DNA from 3 places in the Blautia luti genome. Region 1 is predicted to be linked to each of the others. Evidence: predicted binding sites of a transcription regulator. Region 1 holds the regulator's gene; each other region holds the start of a gene.
What was found. Region 1 encodes Rex, which represses fermentation and respiration genes when NADH is low (regulators of the CRP and FNR family bind a similar motif). Its sites were predicted from a motif close to ATTGTTAANTANTTAACAAT; they were not measured.
Positions count from the first base shown of each region.

Region 2: the regulator Rex is predicted to act here: its motif matches at 2,546-2,565, upstream of R8695_RS09705 (L-lactate dehydrogenase).
Region 3: the regulator Rex is predicted to act here: its motif matches at 3,749-3,768, upstream of R8695_RS09730 (L-lactate dehydrogenase).

Region 1 covers NZ_AP028156.1:1,649,972-1,655,411, reverse strand. Annotated here, with positions in the region: gene R8695_RS07805 (NAD(P)H-hydrate dehydratase) at 1-1,118, opposite strand, end outside; gene R8695_RS07800 (redox-sensing transcriptional repressor Rex) at 1,242-1,892, opposite strand; gene abc-f (ribosomal protection-like ABC-F family protein) at 2,096-4,006, shown strand; gene R8695_RS07790 (NADP-dependent isocitrate dehydrogenase) at 4,075-5,283, opposite strand; gene R8695_RS07785 (S8 family peptidase) at 5,381-5,440, opposite strand, start outside.
Region 2 covers NZ_AP028156.1:2,057,313-2,062,752, forward strand. Annotated here, with positions in the region: gene R8695_RS09695 (4Fe-4S dicluster domain-containing protein) at 1-193, opposite strand, end outside; gene R8695_RS09700 (CoB--CoM heterodisulfide reductase iron-sulfur subunit B family protein) at 190-984, opposite strand; gene R8695_RS09705 (L-lactate dehydrogenase) at 1,544-2,494, opposite strand; gene R8695_RS09710 (threonine/serine exporter family protein) at 2,699-4,030, opposite strand; gene R8695_RS09715 (DUF4866 domain-containing protein) at 4,058-4,858, opposite strand; gene R8695_RS09720 (hypothetical protein) at 5,111-5,440, opposite strand, start outside.
Region 3 covers NZ_AP028156.1:2,065,676-2,071,115, forward strand. Annotated here, with positions in the region: gene R8695_RS09725 (leucine-rich repeat protein) at 1-2,159, opposite strand, end outside; gene R8695_RS09730 (L-lactate dehydrogenase) at 2,746-3,696, opposite strand; partial or broken gene R8695_RS09735 (ATP-binding protein) at 3,854-4,617, opposite strand; gene R8695_RS09745 (Mu transposase domain-containing protein) at 4,614-5,252, opposite strand; gene R8695_RS09750 (hypothetical protein) at 5,280-5,440, opposite strand, start outside.

The DNA of each region.
Region 1 (5,440 bases):
GGAGTCAGGATCACATTCTCACCCAGATATTTCTTCCATTCATCATGGACTGAGAGAAGATTCAGGCCGTCTGCATCCAGGATCACCGGTCTGCCGCATTCTGCTGCATGGGATAAAAACCACTGTGCGCGTTCTCTGCTCCGGCCGGATACTCCAAGTCCGGGACCGATCACCAGAACATCACACCAGTTCAGCATCTGTCTGTTCTGCTCTTCATTAAACTCGCAGGATACCATCGCCTCCGGGAGCAAAGTCTGCAGAGAGATTCGATTCTCCTCCACAGTCTGGATCTTCACCATTCCCGCCGAACATTTAAATGCCGCTGCAGCACTTAAATAAGCAGCGCCGCACATCTCCGGTGATCCCACTACCAGAAGGACCTTGCCAAAAGTCCCCTTATTTCCATAAGGCAGTCTGGGCGGCATCAAAGACAGATCCTCTTTTCCCAGATAATGTACCTGCAGTTTCTGTTTCGGCTCCGGATAGATTCCGATATCTGCAGTAATGATCTCTCCTCCCAGCATACGTCCCGGATAAAAACATAAACCTCTTTTCCGGAATGCAAAGGTTACCGTAAGATCTGCCCGAAATGCAGTTCCCATCTCAAATCCGGTATCTGCATTGACACCGGAGGGAATATCTACAGCCACTTTAAATGCATCTGCCTCGTTCAGTTCCCGGATCAGCCGGGCATAGCTGCCTTCCACAGGACGGGCCAACCCAACCCCGAAGATGGCATCTACTATAGTAGTATATTCATCAGTTCTTAAGTTATGCTCCTGTAAAACACCATAGTATCTGGCTGCCTTTAACTGACATTTCGTTTCTTCTGTCATCCGCTCTTCTTTTCCCGCCAGATAAAAACAGGTTTCTATCCCGGCCAGATGCAGAAGCCTGGCAATTGCCAGCCCGTCTCCACCATTATTTCCGCTTCCGCAAACTACCAGGATTCTTTCCCTGCTTCCATTTTTCAGCCGCTTTCTGAGCTCTTCTGCAGTCTTTAATGCAGCTCTTTCCATCAGCACCAGTGACGGGATTCCTGCTGTTTCGATGGTATTTCGATCCAGTGCTTTCATTTCACAGGCAGTTACGATCTCCCTCATTTTCTCACCTCTCATTGCATAAACCCCAATTTATATGTAAGTATACACCCTTTTTCACCAAAAGAAAAGCTGTGATCGGATAAGATCACAGCTTCTTCGCTGTCATTGTGTTACTGTTCACTTCGTTCTCAGCACCAATTATTCCATAGCTTCATGCTCTTTTCGATACTCGCTGAGATTGTAGGACAAGGTCATAAGGCTCTCAGACAGATGTACATTCTCTACCATAACGTCCTCTGGTGCATCCAAATCAATATGTGCGAAATTCCAGATTGCTTTAATACCGTTTTCAATGAGGATCTTCGCCATTTCCTTTGCTTTGTTCTTCGGAAGAGTGAGCACCGCAATTTCTACCTCATTCTCCTTCAGAAACAAAGGCAGGTCACTGAGCATCTGAACCTCAATCCCGCGTACTGCAATTCCTTCCAGTACAGGATTTACATCAAAAATACCAACCAGTTTAAATCCCCGTTTCTCAAAATCTACATAATTCGCCAGTGCCTGTCCCAAATTACCCGCACCCAGGATAATCATAGGATGCACTGTGTCCAGACCCAGTATCTTACCGATTTCCGTATATAAATAACGTACATTATAACCATAACCCTGCTGACCAAAACCGCCGAAATTATTTAAATCCTGACGAATCTGGGAAGCTGTCACATGCATTTTCTTACTGAGATCATTGGAAGAAATTCTCTCTACATTCTCTTCCATCAATTCACCAAGATAACGGTAATAGCGAGGCAGACGTTTGATGACCGCTTTTGAAATCTCCTTAGCTTCCACAAATTTTCCCTCCTTATTTATCTATGTCAATTATACCGAAATGTTATTTTATTGTCAAATTGATTTTGTACCTTTTAAACAATTCCTGCATATATTTTTTATGAATTTTCGATTTATGCTTTTAAAAGCCTCCGGATTCCGTTATAATGGTATGCGGTTCGCAATATTTCAAGAAAAATAATTACTATATCGGAGGAATTTGTATGATCTTATCATGTCAGAACATCTGCAAATCCTTTGGCGAAAAGGTGATCCTTCAGGATGCCAGTTTCCATATAGAAGACAGAGAAAAAGCCGCACTCATCGGCAATAACGGAGCCGGTAAAACTACCCTGCTCCGTATTATCATGCACGAGCTTTCCCCTGATTCCGGCAATGTGGTACTCGCCAAAGATAAAAATATCGGGTATCTTGCCCAGTATCAGGATATCCACGGCCACCATACTATCTACGAGGAGCTGATCTCCACCAAGCAGCACATCATCGACATGGAGAATCGTCTGCGCAGCATGGAACAGGAAATGAAATCAGCCACAGGCGAGGCTCTGGACAGCCTGATGAATACCTACACCAGACTCAGCCATCAGTTTGAACTGGAAAACGGATATGCTTATAAAAGTGAGATTATGGGAGTATTAAAAGGCCTCGGCTTCACAGAAGAAGATTTTCCACGCCAGATCGAAACTCTTTCCGGCGGCCAGAAAACCCGTGTAGCGCTGGGCAAACTTTTGCTTTCCAGCCCGGATATCCTTCTCCTGGATGAGCCTACCAACCATCTGGACATGGAGAGTATTTCCTGGCTTGAAACCTATCTGCTCAACTACCCGGGAGCTGTATTTATCGTTTCCCACGATCGTTATTTTCTGGACAAAGTTGTAACAAAAGTCGTGGAGATCGAGACCGGTACCATGCGCATGTACAGCGGCAATTATTCTGCCTATGCCTTGAAAAAAGCCCAGCTTCGTGATGCCCAGTACAAGGCTTACCTGAATCAGCAGCGGGAGATCAAACATCAGGAAGCCGTAATTACCAAGCTGAAATCCTTTAACCGTGAGAAATCCATCAAACGTGCTGAGAGCCGTGAAAAAATGCTGGATAAGATCCAGCGTATTGAGAAGCCCCAGGAGATCCAGAATCAGATGCGTATCTCCTTAGAGCCCAGATACGTCAGCGGAAATGATGTTCTTAATGTAGAAGAACTTTCCAAATCTTTCCCGGGACAGACCCTTTTCTCCAATATTTCTTTCGAGATCAAACGTGGTGAACGGGTAGCGCTGATTGGAAATAACGGTACCGGAAAAACCACTATGCTGAAGATCATCAATGGTCTGATAAATGCAGACTCCGGCAGATTTTCCCTTGGTTCCAAAGTACAGATCGGTTATTATGACCAGGAACATCACGTCCTGCACATGGAAAAGACCATTTTCCAGGAAATTGCCGATACCTATCCTACTCTTACAGAAACTGAAATCCGAAACATGCTGGCAGCTTTCCTGTTTACAGGCGACGACGTCTTCAAACTGATCTCTGCATTGTCCGGTGGTGAACGAGGCCGCGTATCACTGGCGAAGCTGATGCTTTCGGAAGCCAACTTCCTGATTCTGGATGAGCCTACCAACCACCTGGATATCGCTTCCAAAGAAATCCTGGAAGAAGCCCTGAACAGCTATACAGGCACTGTATTGTATGTTTCCCATGACCGTTACTTCATCAATCAGACCGCAACCCGTATTCTGGATCTGACCAACCAGGCCATTGTAAATTACATAGGTGACTATGATTATTACCTGGAGAAGAAAGAAGAACTTACAGAGAAATATGCTCCGGCAGCAGCCCAGGCTGTGGCAGAGGCAAAGCAGGCATCTGATAATAAGCTGTCCTGGCAGCAGCAGAAAGAGGAACAGGCCCGTCAGCGTAAACGGGAAAATGAATTAAAAAAAATCGAAGCCCGCATCGAAGAACTGGAAACCAGGGACAAAGAAATTGATGAGACCATGGTTCTTCCTGATATCTGCACCAATGTTGCTGAATGTGCCAAACTCAGCAAAGAAAAAGCTGCTGTTATAGAAGAACTGGAAACTTTGTATGAAAAATGGGAAGAACTTGCATAATATGCAGGTTCTTCCCATTTTTTCTTTTTACTTTTTTATTTTATTAGTGAAATGTCTGTCCAAACAACTTACAGCAGTGTATCCAGTTTCTCTCTGATAGCCAGGATAAACTGCTCACTGTTTAACACGGTTACATCCTTCAAAGTGGTGATCAGTGCCAGATCCTTGGTCATCTTTCCCTCTTCAATGGTACTTAATGTTGCTTTCTCAAGCTTATCTGCGAATTCCATCAGTTCCCTGTTTCCGTCCAGTTCTCCACGTTTTCTGAGAGCACCTGTCCATGCGAAGATCGTCGCAACAGAGTTTGTGGATGTCTCCTCACCTTTCAGATGACGATAGTAATGTCTCTGTACCGTTCCATGAGCTGCCTCATATTCATAATAACCCTGGGGTGATACCAGCACAGAAGTCATCATAGCCAGAGAACCAAATGCAGAGGAAACCATATCACTCATAACATCTCCGTCATAATTCTTACATGCCCAGATAAATCCCCCTTCTGCTTTCATCACACGGGCCACAATATCGTCGATCAGGCTGTAGAAATACTCAATTCCTGCTGCTTCAAATTTTTCTTTGAATTCATTTTCATAGATTGTTGCAAAAATTTCTTTAAAGCGTCCGTCATAAATCTTGGAAATAGTATCTTTACCGCCAAACCAAATGCTCTGCTTCGTATCCAGTGCATAATTAAAGCAGCATCTTGCGAAACTGGAAATAGAATCATCCAGATTATGCATTCCCTGAAGAACCCCGGCACTGTCATAATGATGGATCAGTTCTTTCTTTTCTTCTCCGTTCTCGCCCTTAAATAAGAGATAGGCATCCCCTGGTCCGTCGATATACATCTCTGTATTCTTATACACATCGCCGTATGCATGACGGGCAATGGTGATAGGCTTTTTCCAGTTTTTGACACATGGTTCGATTCCTTTTACCACGATAGGAGCACGGAATACAGTACCGTCCAGGATCGCACGGATCGTACCATTCGGGCTCTTGTACATTTTCTTTAGGGTATACTCTTCCATTCTTGCCTTATTCGGTGTAATAGTGGCACATTTAACAGCTACCCCGTATTTCTTTGTAGCCTCTGCTGCATCAACAGTTACCTGGTCATCGGTCTCATTTCTGTATTCCAGGCCAAGGTCATAATACTCTGTGTTCAAATCAATATATGGAAGAAGAAGTTCCTCTTTAATGATCTTCCAGAGGATTCTGGTCATCTCATCTCCGTCCATTTCCACAAGTGGTGTCTGCATCTGAATTTTTTTCATATATGTCCTCCTCTTTGGCTATTGGCTCATTTGAATATTATTGTATCTGAAATCCTCTGGTTCGTCAATGCTTTTGCACATTAAAGTGATAATTTTTTCACAGTTTCATAAAACGCTCCAGATCCAGTTCCCCCCAGCCCTGAAGATTCTTGGGCAG
Region 2 (5,440 bases), 410 kb from region 1:
TCCAGAGAGACTTTGAATTGACAAGTGCTTCGATATCTTCATTTACAACATAGGATACAAACTGATGTGGCTTGATATCCATTTCATTGAAAGATGGGCAGGTAGCAGAACATTTTCCACATTTCATACATTTCAGCGGATTGGTTCCGGAGATCTCTTTGATCTTTTCTGCTGCTGAATGCTGGTTTCTCATTTTGCCACCTCCTCTTTTACTCCGAGGGCTTCTGCAAGGAGCTCTGTGAAATAATATACAGGCAGTTCGCTGGAAGCGTTTTTATTTAAATTATATTTACACAATGGACAGGCTGTGATCAGCATATCTGCGCCAAAGCCTTTCGCACTGTCTTCGATTTTCTGACACATGTTCTGAGACATATCTTTTTCTTTCAGAGAAATGTAACCGCCGCAGCATTCATTTCTGTATGGATAGATTACCGGTTCTGCCCCAAGTGCACGGATGAAATCTTCCATGATTGTCGGATTCTCAGGATCATCGAAAGCCATGATCTTGCCCGGACGTAATAAGAGACATCCGTAATATGCTCCGATCTTCTTTCCTGTAAGCGGGTTTACTACTTTCTCTTTCAGCTTGTCAAAGCCAACTCTGTCGCGAAGCACTTCCAGATAATGGAGTACTGTTGTCTCGCCAGCATAAGGCTCGTCAAGCTGCATGTAATTATTTGCTCTGGTGCGGATATCTTCCACATTCTTCATGTCGTCATTGACACGTTTGATCACGTGATGACAGGCAGAACAGATTGTCACCAGATCCTGGCCTTTTTCTTTGGCCTGATTAAGAGCACGTACGGAAGAAAGTTTCGTAGCAATCTCGTCAGTTCCCAGAGGATAAACGCCTCCGCAGCACTGCCAGTCTTCGATCTCTTCCAGTTCAAACCCAAGTGCTCTGGCGCTGGCTCTGGCATACTCGTCCAGATCTTTCGCCTTGTTTCTCAGGGTACAACCCGGATAATAACTGTACTTCATACTTAACATTATCCTTTCTTAGTTGTTCAGGTAAATTCATGTTGCTTAAAATATAGATATTAATAGTTTGTTTACAGCAGTTAGTATCTGCTAATCTTTGTCTTTTTTTTAACGATAAATAGACAAAAATATAAAATCAAGACTAATACGTTACTTTTTATATCTTTTTTGAGACATAGAAAATAAAAGAGTTCGCACACCCTTCCTCCGCAATTAAAGGAGTGTATCAGCTCGACTTCCGCGATTTATTATAGCATATTGACAACATTTTAACAAGAGGTTTTTGATATTTTTTTACATCAACACCGCTGTTTTTTCTCTCTGATCTAAATTAATTTTATTCAAACAGATAAAGTTATCCGCTTTTTCTGTTTACTTACAACCAGATTTCCGGTTCCGGGATCTGATCCTGTATTCTATATCCATGTCAGTCAAAGTTCCTATGCCTCCGCTGCATAGAGGAACTTTGGCTAATGAATAAAAAGGAGTAAACAGTAGCTTTTTTTTGTCCAGAGGGGCAGGCGCGTTCCCTGCTCCTTCGGATTCGTTGTTTTATTTATTAATTAAGGTCAATCTGAGCAATAATTTCTTTCAGTGCATCTGCACTCTTCTGAAGCTGTTCGATCTCAGCTTTGTTCATTCTCATTGGTACTTTACCCTGTACACCGTTTGGTCCTACCAGTGTCAGTGTGCTTAAGCATACATCTTCGATTCCGTACTCTCCATGCATCATGGTAGATACTGTGGAAATAGATTCTGAAGAAGATACAAGTAAGCTGCAGAGCTTGCATACAGAGGAAGATACTGCATAGAAAGTTGCACCTTTCTTGGAAATAATCTCACCGCCGGACTTCTGTACATACTGAAGCATTGCTTCTTTGTCGATCGGCTCGATATCTTTTCCCAGTTTCTTTTCCAGTTCATAGTACTCATCTACGCTTACGCCTGAGATATAAGCACCTGTCCACGGGATAAAGGATGTATCGCCATGTTCACCAAATACATAAGCATGAATGTTGCTCTGTGCGATCTGGAAATGTTCGGAAATTCCGCAGCGCAGACGCGCAGAATCAAGGATGGTACCGGAACCAAGAATCTGGTTCTCCGGAAGTCCGGAAATCTTTGTAAATACATAAGTCATGATATCAACCGGGTTGCTTACGATCAGGTAAATAGCATTTGGAGCTGCTTTTACGATCTCCGGTGTGATGGACTTCAGGATATTTACGTTTGTCTGTGTAAGCTCCAGTCTTGTCTGTCCTGGCTTACGTGCAATACCGGATGTGATGATAACGATGTCGGAATCTTTGGCATCTTCGTAATCTCCGGCAATGATAGAGATAGGATCTCTGAAGCAGGTTCCCTGGATGATATCCAGAACTTCGCCTTCTGCTTTCTTCTTGTTGATATCGATCAGAACGAGTTCAGAAGCGATATCCTGGCTTGATAAAGTGTACGCGATGGTGGATCCGACGCTGCCGGCTCCAATGATAGTAATTTTACTGCTCATAATCTTAATACTCCTTTTCTCCTAACAAAATTGACGTCTTAATGATAACACATTGTCAAAAAATTGACAAGAGCTTTTGTATAGAAACCTGAACAATTTTTAAACTCAAATTTTTGTTTTGGAGCATAAAATTGTTTGTGAGTTTGATATAATTTTCACATTTTTTGAGCAGCCAGGAGCTATAATCATCTGTTTTGACATCTGTCAGGTACAGTATCTGAACCCTTTGTCAGTCAGAATACGTGCAAAGATCAGTCCCAGTGGCAATGCGGCAATAATCAGGATTGCAGATGCAAACCAGGATGCAGCTACCGATAATGACATGATTCCAAGATTATAAAATCCTCTGTACAAATACAGACCCGGAACCATGATGACGATTGACGGAACTGTTACAGATATCCTTGGATATCCAACTTTGTTTTTCAGCAGAGACGCCAGAAGTCCTGCAGTAAGTGCACCGATAAATGCGGCTGCTGCAGGAGGAATATTGGCAAGATCCACCAACTCCAGTCTCAGAGTATTGGCAACTGCTCCTATTCCTGCTGCTGCAACTGCCAGACGCACCGGGCTGTTAAACATAATGGAGAATCCAAATACTCCGCAAAAGCTGGCAAGAATCCGGAATAAGATCCATTGTTCTGTAGACAATGACAGTTTCATAAAATCTACAGGTTTCAGATGCAGGATCAGAGCCATGATCCACGCTGACATAGTTGCTACCAGAATAATGATCAGAGCATACATCAGACGTTCCATTCCGGAACGCATATCCAGTTTGGCAAGGTCAATACCACTGGTAATGAATGGAAATCCCGGTATGATGAAGAGCATGGCGCAGATATATCCGGCTTCATGCTGAACAGAAATCCCAAACAGTATTTCTCCGAGTTTGAGCATACCTGCATATGCAAAACATGCCAGGGATACAGAGGATACAATACATAAGAATAATGTAAAATGATGTTTTGTCAGTTTACAGCGCAGGTAGTTTCCGATCCCTGCACCCACAAATGCACAGAACATCTCGATGGGACCGCCTCCCAGCAGAAAGGTAAATCCACAGCATGCGATTGCTGCTGCAAGTCCCAATGCAGGCGGGGAATAGAGACCATGTGTTTTTTCAATATTATCAAGGAAAGTATGCAACTGTTCTCCTGACATATGTTTTCCTTCTTTTTCAAAATTCCGGATAAAATGTTCTAGGCGGTTTAACTTCAGAGTATTTACTCCTGTATTAGTCAGACACAGAGACTGGGTAAAGCCACTTTCTCCGTCATAGCATGTATATTCAATGGACATCAGGCCAATATCTGCTGTACATGTAATACCAAGCGCTTCTGCCAGTGTATTCATGGAACTCCTTACTCTCCATGCTCCGGTACCGCATGAGAGAAACATGATCCCCACACGGCCGATAATGGATGCTTTCTCTGCGATGCTGGCATCTGAAACGGGTATATTTTCCCCGTTTTCGTCTGTATATTCATGCCAGGCAACATCCATATGATTCTTTTTGATCACTTCCTGTGGCATTTTCTCACTTCCTCATTTCCATATGTTTTAGAGCTGCAAGCTGTCATTTCCTGCTTTCTTCATCATTTTTTCCCTACAGGCCAGTACAATTCCGTCAACCTCGTCTAAATGCTGGAGCATTTTTTTCTCAAATTCATGGATGGGAAGGAGAATGCCAATCTCATCATATGGTTTATCCGGACTCTCTTTTTTCAATCCGGTTTCCTGTCCATAATATACCATCGCTCGCGGAGCTTCTTCCTGGATCTTCTGGAAGGCATCCCATACAACAGCATATGCCTGTGCTTCGGTCAGACCCAGTTTACAGGTATCTGGCAATGCATAGAGCGCCAGGACGCCACGTTTGCGATTGTCTTTCTCTTCTGTGATGTTCAGACCTTCTGTATAGGTTCGGACAAGATCATATCCGTCTGCAAGGTACAGGGCTGATCTTGGGGCGCATTCATGGTTCTTATAGGTTTCTTTAAATTTCGCATATTCTCTGGCTGAGACTTTTTCTCCAGGAAGAAGTTCTCCTGAAGCATCTGTGAGAAGAACCGGATTCTCACCTGCTTTTCCATGGAATTTCTTCGGGATCAGATAAGCCTCCCTCAACAGATCAAACATACTCCTTCCACACAGTTCCAACAGTAATGCACTGATGTCACCATTCTGATATGCGTGAAACAGCACCTGCAGGAAATGATCTCTGTCGTTATCTGTCAAACGATGATCATCATCTATATGGTCATAAAAAACTCCTCTTAATCGTCCGGATGCTTCCGGTGAAGCCAGAATTTTAGAAAAAATTGCTTCCACTGCTTCTTCTCTTGGCAAAACTGTACTCATAATTAACTTCCCCTTTCCGATAATGTTCGATTCTTTTTCTCGGTTCTCATTATAGTCTCGCTTTTCACAGTGTCAACATGAAAAGAGGGGAGTTTCTGATATCAATTTTGCATACATGTAAGATAAAAATTATATAGAAACAAAATGAGACTGTTGAAAAATGACGATTTTTACGTCGTCATTTTTCTAACAGTCCCATAAAGCGTCATACCCTAAAGCCCCCGTTTTTATTTTATGTGGGTTATTTTGCTCCTAAAGACGGATAGATAATATTTTACTGCTGGATCCTGCCACAGCTTTTCCGTTTATCTTCGCATAAGGTATTACTTTATAATACCAGGTCTTTCCTGAAGCCGCCTTTTTATCTGTATATTTTACTGTTTTTGCACTGGTGATTGTTGCTATCTTGCTGTATTTTCCATTCTTTGATGAAGCGCGGTATACATAATAACCGGATACTCCGGATGTGTTTGACCAGTTAAGCTGTACATTGAATGTTCCTGATTTTTTAACTGATTTCAGAGTACAGCCTGCTACTTTGATCTTAAATGTTTTCTTTATACTTCCGGTATAGCTTCCTTT
Region 3 (5,440 bases), 420 kb from region 1:
ACATAATCCTGATCCAGTGGATGATACATGACATTATAATAGATATCACCTACATTTCCAGAGCTCTCCTGGCCGTCATATACAGTCAGGACTTTATTACCCGATTTATCGTATACTTCTACATTAACCGGACAGGAAATAACAGAATTGGAATATTTCCCCAATACTCCGCTTGATTTCAGGCATTTTTCTATAGCTTCCAGAGTTGAAGTAACCTGAAGGGAATAGGTGTATTCTTTTTTGCTGGATCTTTTCATTATATCCAGATATTTCCGTACACTGGTTTCTCCTGCTGTTCTTGATTTCATCAGCATGTAAAATGCAAATATTGTTCTCTTTGCATAATAATTTTTATCAGAGATCCCGGACTGCTGGTACATTCTTTTGTTATACTGCATCCAGTTACTCAGGTAGTATCCGATATATGCCACACAGCGCATGTTATCTACCTGTTTCTGCGTGTCTCCTGTGTTAAAAAGAATGTTGGCAAGACCTGTGCTGTATTTATATGATGTATAGATCACTGTGCCCAGCGGAAGGGCTGAGGCTACTGATGTCAGCATGGACTCCAGGGCTACATCACTCAATTCATCAAAGGCTGCATTTGACAAATACATCATCTGATCTTCATATGTTCCGTGGATCACACCATACAGTTCTTTTGCTGCTTCACATATGGGATCGTATTCGCAGTTATTTTTCAGGTACAGGAGCATTTCCGAGTACATTTCATCGGCTTTTGCCAGGGCTACGATGTCATAGTATCTTTTGATTGTGTCTGTGCCGACTTTTATGATGCTGAGTCCATTGCTGATAAGATCCATACCATTGGAAAGTGTTTTGGCGAAATTTTTCGATGAGGAAAAGCTTTTAATACATTTGATAACTTTTGAGTCTGCGGCAAAGTGCCCGACATTCTGGAGATAGTCAGCCAGATCGTCATATTTTTTATCAACAAAGAAGGCAGACAGAGTATCTTCTGTGCATACTGAGGCTAATTTCTTTATTTCGTCATTACTTAATCCATACGCAGCCGCATAAGCCCAGTCGCCTTGTTTGAAAGTATCCAGATAAATTTTGACAAATTTCTTCATTGTTTCTGCCTGTGAGAGATCCAGGACAGTTCCTGAATATGAGTCCAGCAATGCGATCAGAACTTCCCTTGCCTGATTCTGACTGGTTTCACCGGCAAATATCTGTTTCCATCCGTCTTTCCCACGGAAATACATGTTTGACATTGTTTCTACTACGCGGTCAATAAAACTGTCATCCCATTGTGCAACCAGCATGGAATTCATGAAGTTTCCATCTCTTGTAAGATATGCCATAGCACTGGCTGTTCCTTCGTCCTGTATCCAGCGGTTGAGATTTTCTGTGTAATCGTAATCCTCGTATTCCGGGATATATTCTCCCAGACTCTGGAATGGGATGTTTTGTCCGGAAGCGTAAGTTTCCGCATAGGAGCCGGCGTAGCCGTAGATGGTGAGAAGACGGCATTCGTCAAACGCAAGGCTGGAGATGCTTGTTACTGTTGGGTAGAGTGTAATGCTTTCAAGCTTCCGGCAGTACTGGAACGCTTCATAACCGATCTTTTTCAGCTGTCTTCCTCCGGTTACTTCTGTCAGGCTTCCACAGTACTGGAATGCATAATCCCCGATCTCCGTTACGCTATCTGGGATCTCTATCTTTTTCAGACTTGAACAGCTACTAAATGCACTTCTTCCTATCGTCTTCACCACATAATTATTAATCTTCTCCGGAATTTTTACCGTGGATTCAGATCCAATATATTTAATAATAGTGGCTTGCTGACCGGAAACTGTATATTTGTAGTTTCCGTATGTAAGTTCAGTATCTGTACTATATGCAGAAACCTGATTTTCATCCGATGAATCGTTTTCATTTTGATCATCTGTGAAAATGTTTTCCACAGGCTCTTCTTCCGGAGAAATAAGTTCCGGGACAGTCTGAGGTGTTTCCTCTGCAGTTTCCACATCTTTCTCTGGTTCTCCATCTGAAAAATCATCTGTCGATTCTCCGCTTTCTGACATTTCAGTACCAGAATCACTGAAAATATCCGCCGCTTCTCCAGCATAAACTGGCAACGACTGACAACTTACTGCCATAGTCAATATAACAGCCAGCAATTTTTTCTTCATACTCTTCTCTCCTCTACCGTTTCATATTTTATAGTTTTATTTTACTACAAAATTTTCCATTTGTCTTATCTGTTTTTTTATATACATCTATATCCAATAAAATATCAATAACGCAAAAAAGCCTGAAGTTTACTTCAAGGGCCTTCTGCGGTCAGTTCTTTAGATCTGACAATATTTCTCTTAATTTACTTCCATAATTTTCTCCGGCAGCCCAGCCGCTGCCATAGGGATTTTCCTGGATTTCCAGCCATTCTACATAAGGAGCTGTTTCCCTTGTTACATATCCAAAACGTTCATCTATACATTCCTGATTCAGGTCATCTGAAGACGCATAGGCTTTTAAATGCTGAACCTGTGCACGGATGCCTGTTCTTACATTTGCAAAGGCAATGCTACTAACTCCGTCCCCAGTGGTTCTTACTTACAGCTATATTTTTATTTCTGTTTTCATCCATAAGAGTCAGAATTCCGCTGCCTCAGCTACAATATGGAATTTTGACTGATGAATAAAAAAGGAGTAAACAGTAACTTTTTTATTCAGAGGAGCAGCGCGTTCTCCACTCCCCTGAATCCATTCTCTTATTTATTAATTAAGGTCAATCTGAGCAATAATTTCTTTCAGTGCATCCGCACTCTTCTGAAGCTGTTCGATCTCAGCTTTGTTCATTCTCATCGGTACTTTACCCTGTACACCGTTTGGTCCGACAAGTGTCAGTGTACTTAAGCATACGTCCTCGATTCCGTACTCTCCATGCATCATGGTAGATACTGTGGAAATAGATTCTGAAGAAGATACAAGTAAGCTGCAGAGCTTGCATACAGAGGAAGATACTGCATAGAAAGTTGCACCTTTCTTGGAAATGATCTCACCGCCGGACTTCTGTACATACTGAAGCATTGCTTCTTTGTCGATCGGCTCGATATCTTTTCCCAGTTTCTTCTCCAGTTCATAGTACTCATCTACGCTTACGCCTGAGATATAAGCACCTGTCCACGGGATAAAGGATGTATCGCCATGTTCACCAAATACATAAGCATGAATGTTGCTCTGTGCGATCTGGAAATGTTCGGAAATTCCGCAGCGCAGACGCGCAGAATCAAGGATGGTACCGGAACCAAGGATCTGGTTCTCCGGAAGTCCGGAAATCTTTGTAAATACATAAGTCATGATATCAACCGGGTTGCTTACGATCAGGTAAATAGCATTTGGAGCTGCTTTTACGATCTCCGGTGTGATGGACTTCAGGATATTTACGTTTGTCTGTGTAAGCTCCAGTCTTGTCTGTCCTAGCTTACGTGCAATACCGGATGTGATGATAACGATGTCGGAATCTTTGGCATCTTCGTAATCTCCGGCAATGATAGAGATAGGATCTCTGAAGCAGGTTCCCTGGATGATATCCAGAACTTCGCCTTCTGCTTTCTTTTTGTTGATATCGATCAGAACGAGTTCAGAAGCGATATCCTGGCTTGATAAAGTGTACGCGATGGTGGATCCGACGCTGCCGGCTCCAATGATAGTAATTTTACTGCTCATAATCTTAATACTCCTTTTCTCCTAACAAAATTGACGCCCTTAATGATAGCACATTGTCAACAAATTAACATGCAAATTACGCTCAAACGGAATGCCAGTTCCGCTACTGCGGAACGGCTATTCCATTTTTAACGGTACGAAGTACCGCTAGATGATATCATTCTGTTTCACGCATATTTATACCGTTCATTTCCAGACGATATGTATGATGTTTATCTGTGATTCGTGTAAGGCACGCATCAGCGTAGGTATTATCAGCAGACATATCAAACCATGTACTGACTGGAAACTGTGAGATGACTACAGTTGATTTTCTTCCATCCCTGGTGTCAAGGACTTCAAAAAGATCCCGGCATTTATCAAGATCGAGATCCATAAGGCCAAAATCATCGATCACAAGAAGATCCAGCTTGGTCAGCTTATTCAGGTAATCCAGATTTGTGGATTTGATACGTGCCTGTTCCATTTCGCTCATAAGAGTGTTCGCTTTTATATACTTTACACTCTTAGACTGCTTCATTGCAGTTACACAAAAAGCATTGATTAGATAAGTTTTTCCACTGGCAGAAGATCCTGTTACAATGAGATTCTTTCCTTCCTCTATCCAATGGCAGGTACTCAGTCGCTCTATTGTCTGGGTATCAAGCTGACGTTCTGGATGGTAAATAGTTTCGCAAGATCCGCCGCCGGGTATCGCAGATGCGCTTCTTTCATCAGACGATTAAAACGTTTCTCTGCCCGCGCCTGCCACTCTGCATCAACCATTGCTGTTATGCGTTCCATAAAAGTGTTCAGATCTGCATTAGGATCTTTCAACTGTTCTTCCAGGATATGTGCCATTTCTGGAACACGGAAACTCTTCAGACGCATAATCAGAGCCTGTTCCTGAGGTGTTAATGTAATGTCATGGGATGAACTCATTTGTATGCCTCCTTTCCACGGATGTTTGTATGGGAAGGAAGTTTTCCGGTTCCGTTTATAGCACTGCTGGAATGATTATTCTGAACCATGCTAAGTACTTTCTTGAAATAAGAATACTTGCAGGCATTGGCTTCTACGCATTTCTCAGCAGCCTCCTGAACCAGCCTGTGAGGAACATCTTTACAGGAATGGAGTACACCGGCACAGCTGTTGTATGCCTGTTCCTCATGCTTGGAACTGCGGAGTATCCTGTCAATAAGAGTTACCATAGATTCTCCATAAACAGATGCCCATCGTCTGTAATAAGCTCCGTCATGTGCATTCACTTCTTTGTAATATAGGTGTTCTGGAGGCATATGACTGTCATCTGTAATGTAAAGAGGAAAATCACGGTAAGATCTTGGATGGCGGCAGATCAGCCGGTTATACTCATCACAGATCCGTATCTCCGTCATTGTAGCCTTAAGAATTGCAGGCTTCCCTTTATAGGTATACAATACAGAATAGTAGTGGGCATCATATTCAAGGTGGTAATTATCTGGAACTTTAAGAAAGTATTTATAATCACAAAGCGTATAACTTTCGTCTGGAAGTTGGTTCATACGCGGTTTGTCGTACTTTTCAAATCCATTCATGCGGGATTTCCGAATGTCAGATTTTTTCTAGAAAGGACGCTGGTTGATGTCCGCTACGATCTTTTTGACCGCAGCATTCAGAGCTTCCAGAGAGGTATAAGTATCTTTCTTTAATTCTTCTACCAGATGCGTCTCCAAGAAACGCACATGATTTTCAACTGTTGGTTTGCCTTTCGGTTTCCTTGGTG